4 regions of the Bacillus sp. 5w2 genome follow, and region 1 is predicted to be linked to each of the others. Evidence: riboswitches for the same ligand, from Rfam matches in the RefSeq annotation. Region 1 holds a riboswitch; each other region holds the start of a gene.
The links. Region 1 has a riboswitch for S-adenosylmethionine ahead of ACXY7N_RS05955 (YezD family protein). Riboswitches for the same ligand answer to the same signal wherever they lie in the genome.
Positions count from the first base shown of each region.

Region 2: it holds a riboswitch for S-adenosylmethionine, as region 1 does, so the genes downstream of both, ACXY7N_RS12255 (bifunctional homocysteine S-methyltransferase/methylenetetrahydrofolate reductase) here and ACXY7N_RS05955 (YezD family protein) in region 1, are expected to answer to the same signal.
Region 3: it holds a riboswitch for S-adenosylmethionine, as region 1 does, so the genes downstream of both, ACXY7N_RS25695 (methionine ABC transporter ATP-binding protein) here and ACXY7N_RS05955 (YezD family protein) in region 1, are expected to answer to the same signal.
Region 4: it holds a riboswitch for S-adenosylmethionine, as region 1 does, so the genes downstream of both, ACXY7N_RS14955 (methionine ABC transporter ATP-binding protein) here and ACXY7N_RS05955 (YezD family protein) in region 1, are expected to answer to the same signal.

Region 1 covers NZ_JBTIWT010000002.1:320,482-323,638, reverse strand. Annotated here, with positions in the region: gene sat (sulfate adenylyltransferase) at 1-522, opposite strand, end outside; gene ACXY7N_RS05960 (phosphoadenylyl-sulfate reductase) at 562-1,266, opposite strand; gene ACXY7N_RS05955 (YezD family protein) at 1,355-1,498, opposite strand; SAM riboswitch class I at 1,572-1,680, opposite strand; gene lysA (diaminopimelate decarboxylase) at 1,927-3,157, opposite strand, start outside.
Region 2 covers NZ_JBTIWT010000005.1:86,629-89,785, forward strand. Annotated here, with positions in the region: gene ACXY7N_RS12255 (bifunctional homocysteine S-methyltransferase/methylenetetrahydrofolate reductase) at 1-1,444, opposite strand, end outside; SAM riboswitch class I at 1,515-1,624, opposite strand; SAM riboswitch class I at 1,827-1,936, shown strand; gene metI (cystathionine gamma-synthase/O-acetylhomoserine thiolyase) at 2,030-3,142, shown strand; gene metC (cystathionine beta-lyase) at 3,139-3,157, shown strand, end outside.
Region 3 covers NZ_JBTIWT010000021.1:73,870-77,026, forward strand. Annotated here, with positions in the region: gene ACXY7N_RS25690 (methionine ABC transporter permease) at 1-253, opposite strand, end outside; gene ACXY7N_RS25695 (methionine ABC transporter ATP-binding protein) at 246-1,271, opposite strand; SAM riboswitch class I at 1,451-1,558, opposite strand; gene ACXY7N_RS25700 (hypothetical protein) at 1,684-2,028, opposite strand; gene ACXY7N_RS25705 (thioredoxin family protein) at 2,183-2,491, opposite strand; gene ACXY7N_RS25710 (toprim domain-containing protein) at 2,495-2,839, opposite strand; gene ACXY7N_RS25715 (hypothetical protein) at 3,006-3,157, shown strand, end outside.
Region 4 covers NZ_JBTIWT010000007.1:177,625-180,781, reverse strand. Annotated here, with positions in the region: gene ACXY7N_RS14965 (hypothetical protein) at 114-251, shown strand; gene ACXY7N_RS14960 (cysteine hydrolase family protein) at 792-1,355, opposite strand; SAM riboswitch class I at 1,598-1,704, shown strand; gene ACXY7N_RS14955 (methionine ABC transporter ATP-binding protein) at 1,828-2,847, shown strand; gene ACXY7N_RS14950 (methionine ABC transporter permease) at 2,837-3,157, shown strand, end outside.

The sequences.
Region 1 (3,157 bases):
ACGTTTTTTAAATTCTTCTCTCGTTTCAATTGGATCTAAATGATAAGAAGGAAACGGATTATTTTCAAAACGTTTCGTAAGAATAGTTGCTCCTCCAACGTAAACGTTCGGTCTTTCGTATAATTTTTTCACTCCAGGATGAGCCTCATCCGTCGTTTTATACACTAGTAACGCTTCTTTTTCCTTATCTGGTACAAAAATATCTTCTATTTGAATGACACCATATACATTTCCACCGTTAACAAGTTTTACTTCCTCTCCAGCTTTTAGAGTCTCTGCTACTTCTTCTGTTACTGGTAATGTAATTGGTATACTCCATACGCCCCCATTAGCTAAACGAAGCGTTTCTACGACCGAATCATAATCTTTCTTTCCTAAAAAACCAGTAAGAGGGCTATATCCCCCTGTCGCTAATAGCTCTAAATCACTTAATGCAATGTTATCTAGCTGAATTTCTTTTTCAATTTGTGATACGTCGTATGTCTCGTCTACACGATTTATTAATTTGTTTACTGTACTCATTTTTCTATACCCTCTCTTAGCTTTATTTTCAAATTCATCTTATTGGTAATGAAGACCACATTCAGTTTTCACTTTCCCGGCCCATCTACCATCTCTCGAATCGCCACCCTCTCCTACAGGTAACGTACATTTCTCACACCCAATACTTGGATATCCAACATCATGCAATGGGTTATACGGCAAGCTATGTTTGTATACATATCGCCATACCTCTTTCCACGTCCAATGAATGAGCGGACAAACTTTAATAGATTGAAAGCGATGATCTTGATTTATAAACTTTGTATGCTTACGCGTTTCTGATTGTTCCCTCCTTAAGCCCGATATCCATGCTTTTTCCGCTGCTAATGATTTTTCTAACGGTAAAATTTTTCTAATTTTACAACAAAGATTCGGATTACTTTCCCATAATTTCTCACCATGCAGCTTCGCTTGTTCATCAAGTGTAAGTTCTGGCTGTTTTTCTATAATATTTAATGAAGGAAATCGTCCCCGCACTTTTTGAATTAATTCATACGTTTCTTGAAAATGAACATTTGTATCTAAAAATACAACTTTAGCAGATGGATTTACTTGGTTTATAAGATGCAGTAATACCATACCTTCTACTCCAAAGCTACATGCGTATACGATTTCATCTTTATACTCTTTATAAGCCCAACTTAAAACTGACAACGCGCCTTTCGTTTCATCTTCTTCCGAAAATGAAATGCCATTTTCATCCCACGTTTCATACGTCAACATGTTTTTTCCCCCTGTAAAAGCAAAAAGACGGTTTTAACCTCATAAAATAGGTTAAAACCGCCTCTAGTTTTTCTAGTCAGCGCTTTTTTTACTTTAAACGTACTTTTTCACTTTTCTCTAATTGAATGACTTTCCCATCTTGCACAACAATTGTAATTGAACCATATTTCATATCAGCAAGCATCGCTTGAATTTTCTCAGATACTTCCTCAAAATGTTCCCGTACGCTCACGCGAACAGCCCCCCTTTTTTATTCATAAAAAAAATCTTTCCCATTTCGAAAAGACTGTTCGGTAATATATTTTACCTTATCTTTCAAAATGGATTCCATTTTGCTGGATTTAGCACCTTGCTTTCTATAAGCAGGTTGCCGAGCTTCGTTGGGCCAGTTCCCTCCGCTTCTCTTGATAAGCTTTGTATTTGTATTTTATCACAATTCTGATTTTTTTCAATCCTAGTTTTCCGATATATTTTATTTATTTTATACCACCATTTAGAGGCCGTACAATTCTTACCTCAAAATCCAGCAAGAGAAAAGTGCCTTGCTGCCTGTAAACGCCCAATTGATGGGGACTAATAATTAGTGGGGAATGCCCACACTGATTATAGTTTCACTTTATAAAAAAGGAATTGCCCCTCAGAACAACTCCCTTTCCTTACTTAAACAAGTTCTTTAATACGTATGCGATCGTTCCCAATAATATTTTCATATGTTTCACGCTCTACAACAATTTGTGATGTTCCGCCTTTCGCGAAGACGACAGCCGGTCTACGAATCCGATTATAATTATTTGCCATCGAGTACCCATATGCCCCTGTACAAGAAATCGCTAGTAAATCGGCAGAAGCCACTTTCGGTAGAGTAATATCCCAAATCAACATATCTCCACTCTCACAGCACTTCCCAGCAATCGAAACGATTTCCGCATTCTCATCATTCCCTCGATTCGCTAACATCGCTTCATAACGAGCGTTATATAAAGCTGGTCTTAAATTATCAGTCATCCCACCATCCACTGATACATATTTCCGAATACCAGGAATGTCTTTCACAGATCCGACTGTATAAATTGTCGTTCCAGCATCACCTACAATACTACGGCCTGGCTCAACCCATATTTCTGGCAATGGATAATTACATACTGTAAATTGTTCTCTCACTGCATTTGTTACAGCTCGCACATATGTCTCAAGAGTTAATGGTGTATCTGACTCTGTGTAGCGTATTCCGAATCCTCCGCCCACATTTAGCACTTTTACTACATAGTTCGTTCGCTCTCTCACTTCTTCTAAAAATTGATGAAGAACTTCAATCGCTCGAACAAATCCAGCCGTTTCAAATATTTGCGATCCGATATGTGAATGAATTCCTAACACATTATAATTTGATTTTTGTAAAGCAAGTTCAATTGCTTGCATCGCTTGACCATTCGAAACGCCAAATCCAAATTTCGAATCATCTTGACCTGTTGTAATATATTCATGTGTGTGCGCCTCTACTCCAGGCGTTACACGAACTAATATGTTCACAAATTTCCCGTGTTGCACTGCTAAATCATGCAAAATTTCTAATTCCAAGAAATTATCTACGACAAAACAACCAACATTAGCCTGAAGAGCCATCACGATTTCTTCTTCTGTTTTATTATTGCCGTGAAAATGAATACGCGATGCTGGAAATCCTGCTTGAAGCGCAGTATATAATTCTCCTCCAGAAACAACATCTAATGACATATTTTCTTCACGAGCTACTCGGCACATCTCCATGCACAAGAACGCCTTGCTTGCATATGCTACTTGATAAGAGAAACCACTTTCTTTAAAAGCACGATGAAACGCGCGGCACTTTCCTCGAATAGACTCTTCATCGTATACATAAAGTGGTGTGCCG
Region 2 (3,157 bases), on a different contig from region 1:
GTTCCATTCGCTTAACCGCTGCTTTTAAATGTCTTACATGCGGGTTAAACGCACCTCCCACTGAAAATCTTGTTGCTGGACCTATTGATTTCCCTAAAATAGAGCGCCCATCATTCATTTCTTTAATCATTTTAATGAGCTCAATAGAGGACAAATCATATACAGAAGTGGCACCTGGAAAATCACCAACACGTGCTGGATCACCAGTTAAAGCTAACACTTCTTCCATACCTAACGCTGATAGGCCTAGTAAATGAGATTGTAGTCCGATGACGTTATGATCTCTACACGTTAAATGCGTCAATACTGGAATATCATGCTTCGTTAATAATGCTCCCATTGCCATATTCGAGATGCGAGGCGATGCTAATGAATTATCTGCTAGAGTAATAGCATCTGCTCCAGCTCTTTTCAATGCTCTTGCGCCTTCAAAAAACCGCTGCGTATCTAACGTTTTCGGTGGATCTAATTCCACTACTACTGTCGTTTGTTTTTTTGCTTTCTCTGCTAAAGTGACATGAGCTTTTGAACGTTTCTCATGTGTATGAACTACTTTTGGTCTTTGAATCGTATCCTTTTCTATTACAGGCGTAACATTTAGAGTAGCACGTTTCATACTTTCAATATGTTCTGGAGTCGTGCCACAACAACCACCCAATAACCGAATACCTTGCTCAATAAATTTCGGTGTCATCGCTTCGAAATAAGCCGGACTTCCTTCATATACGTAACGTCCCTCCACATAATTTGGAAGACCTGCATTTGGATATGCTGACAAGTAGCCATTTTGAGGAATCGATATCATTTTAAAAGCTTCCGTCATATGAAGTGGCCCTAGTTGGCAGTTCAATCCAACAACATTTGCACCGTAATCTAATAGCTGTTTTAATATTTCATTTACATCATTTCCATTTTGAGTCGTACCTGCCTCATGTAACGCTAATTGAGCTACAATTGGAATATTCGTTTGCTTTCGTAACACCTGAACAGCATGAAGTAATTCAAACTCATCATAGAAAGTCTCTAATAGCAGTCCATCAACCTGTTCTTCTAATAATGCACTTGCCTGTTCCAACAACATAAATTCTCGCTCCATATCAGTTGTCGTAACAGCTCCGATATGTTTCATACCGCCAATTGTTCCTAAAATTGCATTTTTGTCGGTAACAGATGCTTTCGCCAGTTTTACTGCCGCTCTATTAATTTCAGTAACTTGATTTTCTAAACCATACATACGTAATTTTGCTTCATTTGCTCCGTACGTATTTGTTTGAATCACATCTGCCCCAGCAGCTACATATTGCTTATGAATCGATATAATTAAATCTGGATCAGATATATTCAATTCTTCAAAACTACTTTGCAAACCATGTGAATGTAATAACGTCCCAACCGCACCGTCACCTATTACAATTCCTTTTGACAATAAATCTAGTAATTTCACAAATCTCCCTCATTTCTATCAATATAAAAACCCCCTCTTCACTTTGAAGAGGGGGACATAATCGTTCCTCCTCTTATTATGCAAAACATTCGTTTTGCAGGTATTAGCACCGTTTCAAACATTTCGTTTGAAGGTTGCCGGGTTTCACAGGGCCTTTCCCTCCACCGCTCTCAATAAGAGTTGTCTTTATTATTTTATTTATGTAGCTAAAAGGAAATGCGTTCCCCTTTTAACAATGTTTGCTAATTTTTTAATAAATTTAGCACGCACAAATGCAAAAGTCAATGACACTTGCGGAAAAATAAAAATTATTTAAAATAAAGTTGCAATTCAATTATCTTTTGTTGTAAAGTTAAAAACATAATAAAATTTCATACGAACATTCTTATCTAGAGAGGTAGAGGGACTGGCCCTACGACGCCTCAGCAACCATTAACATTTGTTAATAAGGTGCTAATTCCAGCAAATTGTGAAAGATTTGACAGATGAGAAGAAGACTCTATTCAAACCGAAAGCCTTCTTCTTAGAAGGCTTTTTTTATTTTACATTCACTTAATTGTTAATTTAAAAGGGAGGAATTTTCACATGTCAACTATCGAAACAAAACTAGCACAAATCGGAAACCGGAGCGAAACTACAACAGGAACTGTTAATCCACCTGTTTATTTCTCAACTGCTTATCGTCATGAAGGAATTGGCAAATCTACTGGCTTTGACTACTCACGAACTGGCAATCCAACTCGCGGCCTTTTAGAACAGGCAATCGCAGATTTAGAATACGGTGAACAAGGTTATGCCTGTAGTTCAGGGATGGCAGCTGTTCTCCTTGTCCTTTCCCTATTCCGTTCCGGAGATGAACTTATTGTATCCGAAGATTTATACGGGGGCACTTATCGATTATTTTCTGAGCACGAAAAAAAGTGGAACGTTCGATGTAGATACGTAAATACACAATCTATTAAACAAATTGAGCAGTCTATCACAATTGAAACAAAGGCTATTTTCATAGAAACTCCGACTAATCCATTAATGCAAGTTACTGATATTGCCGCTGTCGCAACTGTAGCGAAAAGACACGGACTACTTCTTATTGTAGACAACACATTCTACACACCTTATATACAGCAACCATTAACAGAAGGTGCTGACATTGTACTTCATAGCGCAACAAAATATTTAGGAGGACATAACGATGTCCTAAGCGGACTTGTCGTTGCAAAAGGTAAGGAACTTTGTGAGGAAATCGCTCATTATCATAATGCCTCTGGTGCGGTCTTAAGCCCATTTGACTCATGGCTATTAATTCGTGGTATGAAAACGTTAGCGCTTCGTATGAGACAACATGAAGAAAATGCAAAAGCAGTTGTCGCTTATTTAAATGATGAAGACGGGGTGACAGATGTATTTTATCCTGGAAGAGGCGGCATGATCTCATTTCGTCTGAAAGATGAAACATGGATCAATCCATTCTTACAATCTTTATCCTTAATTACATTCGCTGAAAGTCTTGGTGGTGTTGAAAGTTTAATGACATATCCAGCAACGCAAACACACGCTGATATTCCTGAAGAAATCAGAACAGCAAACGGTGTATGTAATCGTCTTCTGCGATTTTCCGTTGGCATTGAAAATAGTAACGATTTAATTCAAGACTTACAGCAAGCCATTAAACTTGTAAAAGAAGGTGTAAGAATATGAGTTATTCTATAGATA
Region 3 (3,157 bases), on a different contig from region 1:
TCTTTGTGAATGGGATTAATAAAATGATTAAAATAATGAACGGTATCGAGCGGAAAATGTTTACGAACGCTCCAATTGCCGTGTTAACCGCTTTGTTTTCCCATATATTATCTTTCGCTGTCATAAAGAGTAACAATCCTAAAATTAGTCCTAAAACAAATGTTGCAAGAGCGGCGATTGCCGTCATATATAACGTTTCACCAGTTGCTTCTAACATTTGATTCCAATCAACATTTGTGAGTAACTTATCCATGTGCAATCACCTCCAGCTCTACTTGATCTTGATGTATTCCCTCTATTGCTTGCTGAATCGCTGTTTCCTCACCATTTAAATGAACAACTAAACTACCGTAAGAACCATTATTCGTTTGTGCGATATTCCCTTGCAAAATGCTAACTTCTATATCACTGCGTTGCATCAATCTTTGAAGTACTGGTCTTTCTACAGCCTCACCGATAAACTGCAAACGAATTACTTTACCATCTGGATACTTTTCAATTAAACTTTCAATCGTTTCATTTGTATCTTCAGAATCCGTTAACTGCTGTACAAATCGTTTTGTAATATCTTTCTGTGGATTACGGAATACATCAAGTACTGGACCTGTTTCTACAATCTTTCCTTTCTCCATTACCGCAACACGATTACAAATCTTTCGAATCACGTGCATCTCGTGTGTAATGAGTACAATTGTTAAACCGAGACGCTTATTAATATCTAATAATAAATCTAAAATTTGATCTGTCGTTTCTGGATCAAGAGCTGACGTTGCTTCATCACATAAAAGTACTTGTGGGTTATTAGCTAACGCTCTTGCAATCCCAACGCGTTGCTTTTGTCCTCCGCTTAGCTGGGATGGATACGCGTCTCCTCTTCCTTCTAATCCAACAAGGTGAATTAACTCGTCAACACGTTTTCTTCTCACCGCCTTATCGACTCCTGCAATTTCAAGTGGGAACTCGATATTTTCACGTACAGTTCGTGACCAAAGTAAGTTGAAGTGCTGAAAAATCATTCCGATCTCTTGCCTTGCCTTACGAAGTTCGCTTCCTGTAATGGCTGAAATGACACGATTTGCAATTGTAATTTGTCCTGAAGTTGGTTTCTCTAGCTGATTGAATAATCTGATTAACGAACTTTTCCCAGCACCACTATATCCGATAACACCAAATATTTCGCCTTTCTCTATTTTTAAATTGGCGTTATCTACAGCAGTGACATCACCGCTTTTTGCTTTATATATTTTCTTTACATTCTCTAATAGAATCATGGTGTATCACCCCTTTTTTATTTGGATCGACTCCGCAATTTTTTATGTTTAATGCGTGTAGTCCACCGTTATCATTACTTTTATTATTTGAATGTCCTCCACATTCAAACAACAAAAAAACCTTTCCGCTTTAGAGAAGCAGAAAGGTTTATATGCGTATATAACAACATTATCCCTCTCTCTCATCTCTCAAAGCATTTGCTTTGCAGGAATTGGCACCATTTCAACATAAGTTGACGGTTGCCGGGCTTCACAGGGCACAGTCCCTCCACCTCTCTTGATAAGAGAAATCAGATTACATTTTCGTCTGATTTGTAATTTATGAAATTGTCTATATTTTATGAATTGAATTGTATCAATATCCATACACCATGTCAACAGAAATTTTCGCAAAAAATGAAACTTCAGAATTTTAAGCACCTACTGACATCGGTTTACATATATGAAACATCGATTCAACTAATAGCATCGTTCGATACGTTCCCGAATATTGTACACGTCCATCGTTCATTAACATTTGCAACCTTACATTGCCGTTCACCAATTGTTTTACATCTTCCTCATCTAAACAAACGATTTGCTCTGTTCCTCGTTCCTCATGTAGCAGCTCTATATAATCTCTTGAAATTTGTAACGAACAACTTTCATCTCCAAAGCGAAAATTAACAGTTTTTTCTCCTTGTCTTAAAAGCGGCTCTAAATGATATTGACCATTAGCGTAATTTACAAATGATTGCAGCAAAGAATATAATTTCACCCTAAATCACATCCTTCATATCACTTTCTATTACACATACCATTCCCTCTCACTAAAGAGCAATCCTGTTACTTTCGCTCGACAAATACTGTAACCACCCTGCATCTCGACATATTTCCCAAGAAATATGTCGAGGCGGCAAAAACTTTGCCGCCTACTTTAATTCCGTATATAAATATTCAACCGAATGAAATGCATATATCTTCTTCATGAGTGTCCCATTTTCAAAAACAAGTAAACACGGTACACTTTCGATTCCATACTCTTTCGCTAAATGCGGAGCATAATTTAAATCTAACATTCCAATTTTCAAGTCTTCAATTGTCATCTCAACGACTGTTAACATCTTTTTTGCTAATTGGCATGTTCCACACATTGGAGTATATACATATAACACTGTTTTTTCTTCGTTCTCTATTAGGGCTGTAGCTTCGGCTCCTGTCCAATCAATCACTTCTATCATTCCTTACCGTAAATATTCTGTATAAACGTCAATGTCAGCTCCCCATAATACATTTGCTAAGTGTGAAGATGGCGCGGTTGCCACTTCCCGGTACGAGCGATCAATATAAATATGCTCTGCTTGCGGAAATTCTTTTCGAAATTGTTTCCTTAACTTTTCTCCAGCATCATCAGCATCCACTAGCACATATACTTCCTTATCAAAAAACTGATCAATGAGCTCATCCATTTTCGACAAACCAATTGTACCATTTGTACAAACAATTTCCACCGGTTCACGAATAATAGATTCAATCTTTCTTCTATCTGATTTACCTTCTACAATAATGACTTTTTCCACATAAATCATATGTCATCACCCGATCACCATATACTATACAACCTTTAACTTAGTATATAGTATATTCGTTATTTTCATGTTGTTTCCTGTTTATTTTTGCAAAAGAAAAGCGGAGCCGACTGTTCAGCCCTGTTGGCTAAGGTTCTTTCGTACAGAAGACGCTTTTTGTCTTCTCTTGCGGAAGATTCTTAGACATGAAGGGCTAGGAGGTGGAGCTAGACAAAGAAAAGCACAAGCGGCTCGTTCAGATTGTGAGGGGGATGGAGCTTCTGACGTAAAGGCGCTTTTTGCCTTGCAGGAAGAAGTGAAGCCACCGAACAATCTAGC
Region 4 (3,157 bases), on a different contig from region 1:
TTAAGATAGATATAAGTAGAAAAACTAATAAATAAGGTTTACTTCAGTAAAATAAGGTATATTATATTTGTTGAATAGATTCTCTTTAAAGACAAGAAAAGTAGGTGAACAAAGTGGGAAAATATCAATTGGATTACAAAAGTCAGGTAGCTGTGGCAAAGTTTCATGAAAAACAGACGCCTGCCAAATTTGATAAAAAGCAGCAAATTGAAAAATTGCGTGCAGAGTATTTGAAAAAGAAGCAAAAATAAACAGATAAATAATATGTTACGTTTTTGATTACGTTTTCCCTGATTTTTTGTATATGGTGTAAACAAACACAAGAAAATAGGTAAGTTATTCATCGTTCAAATATATATAAATTAGTAGTTTTTATTCCATTGCTACACATAACTCTGTTTTTGATTAAACGTTATTTTAAAGATACAACAAAACCAACGAATAATAGAGCTTATATCGAAAAGTAAATGGCCATTGAAAATATAGGATTTATTTTTCAATGGCCATTTATGGTTATATATTTAACGTTTTGGACAATGTATGCTTTAACTTACCCTATAATAGGGGAAGCTAATTCATTTGAACCGAAAGTGATTTCCATATATTACTATTTGGTGATTAGAACTAGCTAAACCCTATTAATATCAGGATAAACATGTAAATAGAAACAAATCAACGAGAAAAGTTGACTTATTAGTCACATTTTTTAGTATTCATTTTAAGGATTTCCTGTATAATACAATTTGAAAGAAAATCTATGGTTTGACAAGAAACACTCTTTTCGGTTTTGCTCACTGAAGGGAGTGTTTTTTTGTAGCCAAAAACTCCTCTGTACTCATTACATTTGCATATACTCCATTTAAACTAGCTAAAATTGTGTTATGAATATAAACGGCTGGTATAGTAGCACTCTTAAAGGAAAGATCTTTTGTAGCACAAGCATCATGTATAACGGTACATGGAAAGCCGAAATCAAAAGCAGCCCTTACAGTAGCATCAATACACATATGAGTCATCATCCCGCATATGACGACGTGCTCAATGTCTAAACGTTGTAATTGTTCTAGAAGATCGGTTTCGCGAAAACTATTTGGATAATGTTTGAGTATAACGGTTTCTTCTCTAAGTGGGCGTACGCTTTCATGAATATGTACACCCTCTGTATTTGGTAGGAAAAAAGTAGCGTCATCTTTTATTGCTACATGTTGGATATGAAAAATAGGTTCGTTTTTCGTTCTAAAGAATTGTAGCAGCTGGCTAGCATATTCGCTTGCTTCTACTGGATTACGCAATTCCATCTTTCCATTCGGAAAATAATCATTTTGAATATCAACGAGTAAAAGAGCTGTTTTCATATATTTATCTTCCTCCGATTTCATATTCAAATAATGGTATTCAATGTATAGAGAGGATTCTCCTTTTAAAAAATATGAAGGAGGAGAATTTTACATAACTTTAAAAATTACTATTTGTATTGTGATTTTTTATTTAAAAATTTTAATAGAGAAATAATTAATATTTTTCTAAAAAATGTATTGACTCTTATTATTCTGAGTTCTATAATGAGAATTAATTAAACGACAATTAAATCGATACATTCTTATCCAGAGAGGTGGAGGGACTGGCCCTACGATACCTCAGCAACGGGTTTTTTAATACCGTGCTAACTCCAGCAAGCCTTATAAAAGGCTTGGAAGATGAGAAGATGTGAACGAGTACATATAAGTGCTCTCCTTCTTATCTTTATGGTTGATAAGAAGGAGAGCACTTTTTATTTTACCTCGAAAGCTCTACTTCAAGTTTTTACAGCATATAGGAGGGGAAAAAATGATTTCTTTTAACAATGTAAGTAAAGTATATGAATCAGGTGGGCAATCTGTTCATGCGGTGGAGGATGTAACGTTATCAGTTGAGAAGGGCGAAATTTTCGGCATTATCGGTTTTAGTGGCGCTGGAAAGAGTACGTTATTACGCCTAGTAAATATGTTAGAGAGACCAACGGCAGGAACGATTTCAATAGATGATAAAGATATTACATCCTTATCGACGAAAGAATTACGGAAGCTAAGACAAAGAATCGGGATGATTTTTCAAAGTTTTAATTTATTTAATTCAAGAACAGTGTTTGGGAATATTGCTTATCCATTAAAATTAGCGAAAGTACCAAAGAATGAGATAAAAGAAAGAGTAAATGAACTGCTGAAGTTTGTAGGATTAGAAGATAAAGCAAACTATTATCCAGAGCAACTATCAGGCGGACAAAAGCAGCGTGTTGGTATTGCAAGAGCACTTGCAACATCGCCAGACATTCTTATATGTGATGAGGCAACATCAGCTTTAGATCCAGAAACAACGACAGAAATTTTGAACTTATTAAAGAAAGTAAATCGAGAATACAATGTAACAATTCTTCTTATTACACATGAAATGCATGTTGTGAAAGAAATTTGTCACCGTGTAGCTGTAATGGAGAAGGGAAAGGTTATTGAAGAAGGAAAACTGTTTGACGTTTTCACACAACCAAAAACAAAGACAACTCAAAACTTTGTACGCTCTATTATTAATGATCATTTACCGGAAAGTGTTCTAGGGAAAATTCAAAATGGTGGACAGATTTATCGCTTAACATTTACTGGTGAAGAGACAGGGCAGCCAGTACTATCATATATCGCGAAAAACTATAACGTCGATGTAAACGTACTGTACGGAAATATTATTGAACTTCAAAATGTGCTATTTGGAAATCTACTTGTGGAACTGCAAGGTGAGCAGAAAGAAATTCAAAAAGCATTACAACATCTAAGACTGCAAGTGCAGCTGAAGGAGGTAGAAGCTCATGCGAGTTGATTGGAGTATATTTTGGCCACGCATAGTAGATGCGACGGGGGATACCCTCTTAATGGTAATTGTAACCCTTATATTTGCTACAATTCTTGGTATACCTCTAGGTTTACTGTTATATGTAACGAGAAAAGGAAACTTTTTAGAAAATAAATGGGTCTTTTCTATTCTTAATATCATTATTAATACAATTCGCCCGGTTCCATTCATCATCTTCTTAGTAGCTTTAAGCCCACTAACAAGAAGCGTTATTGGAACGACGATTGGAACAGCAGCAGCAATTTTCCCAATGACGTTAGTCGCTTCGATTGGTATT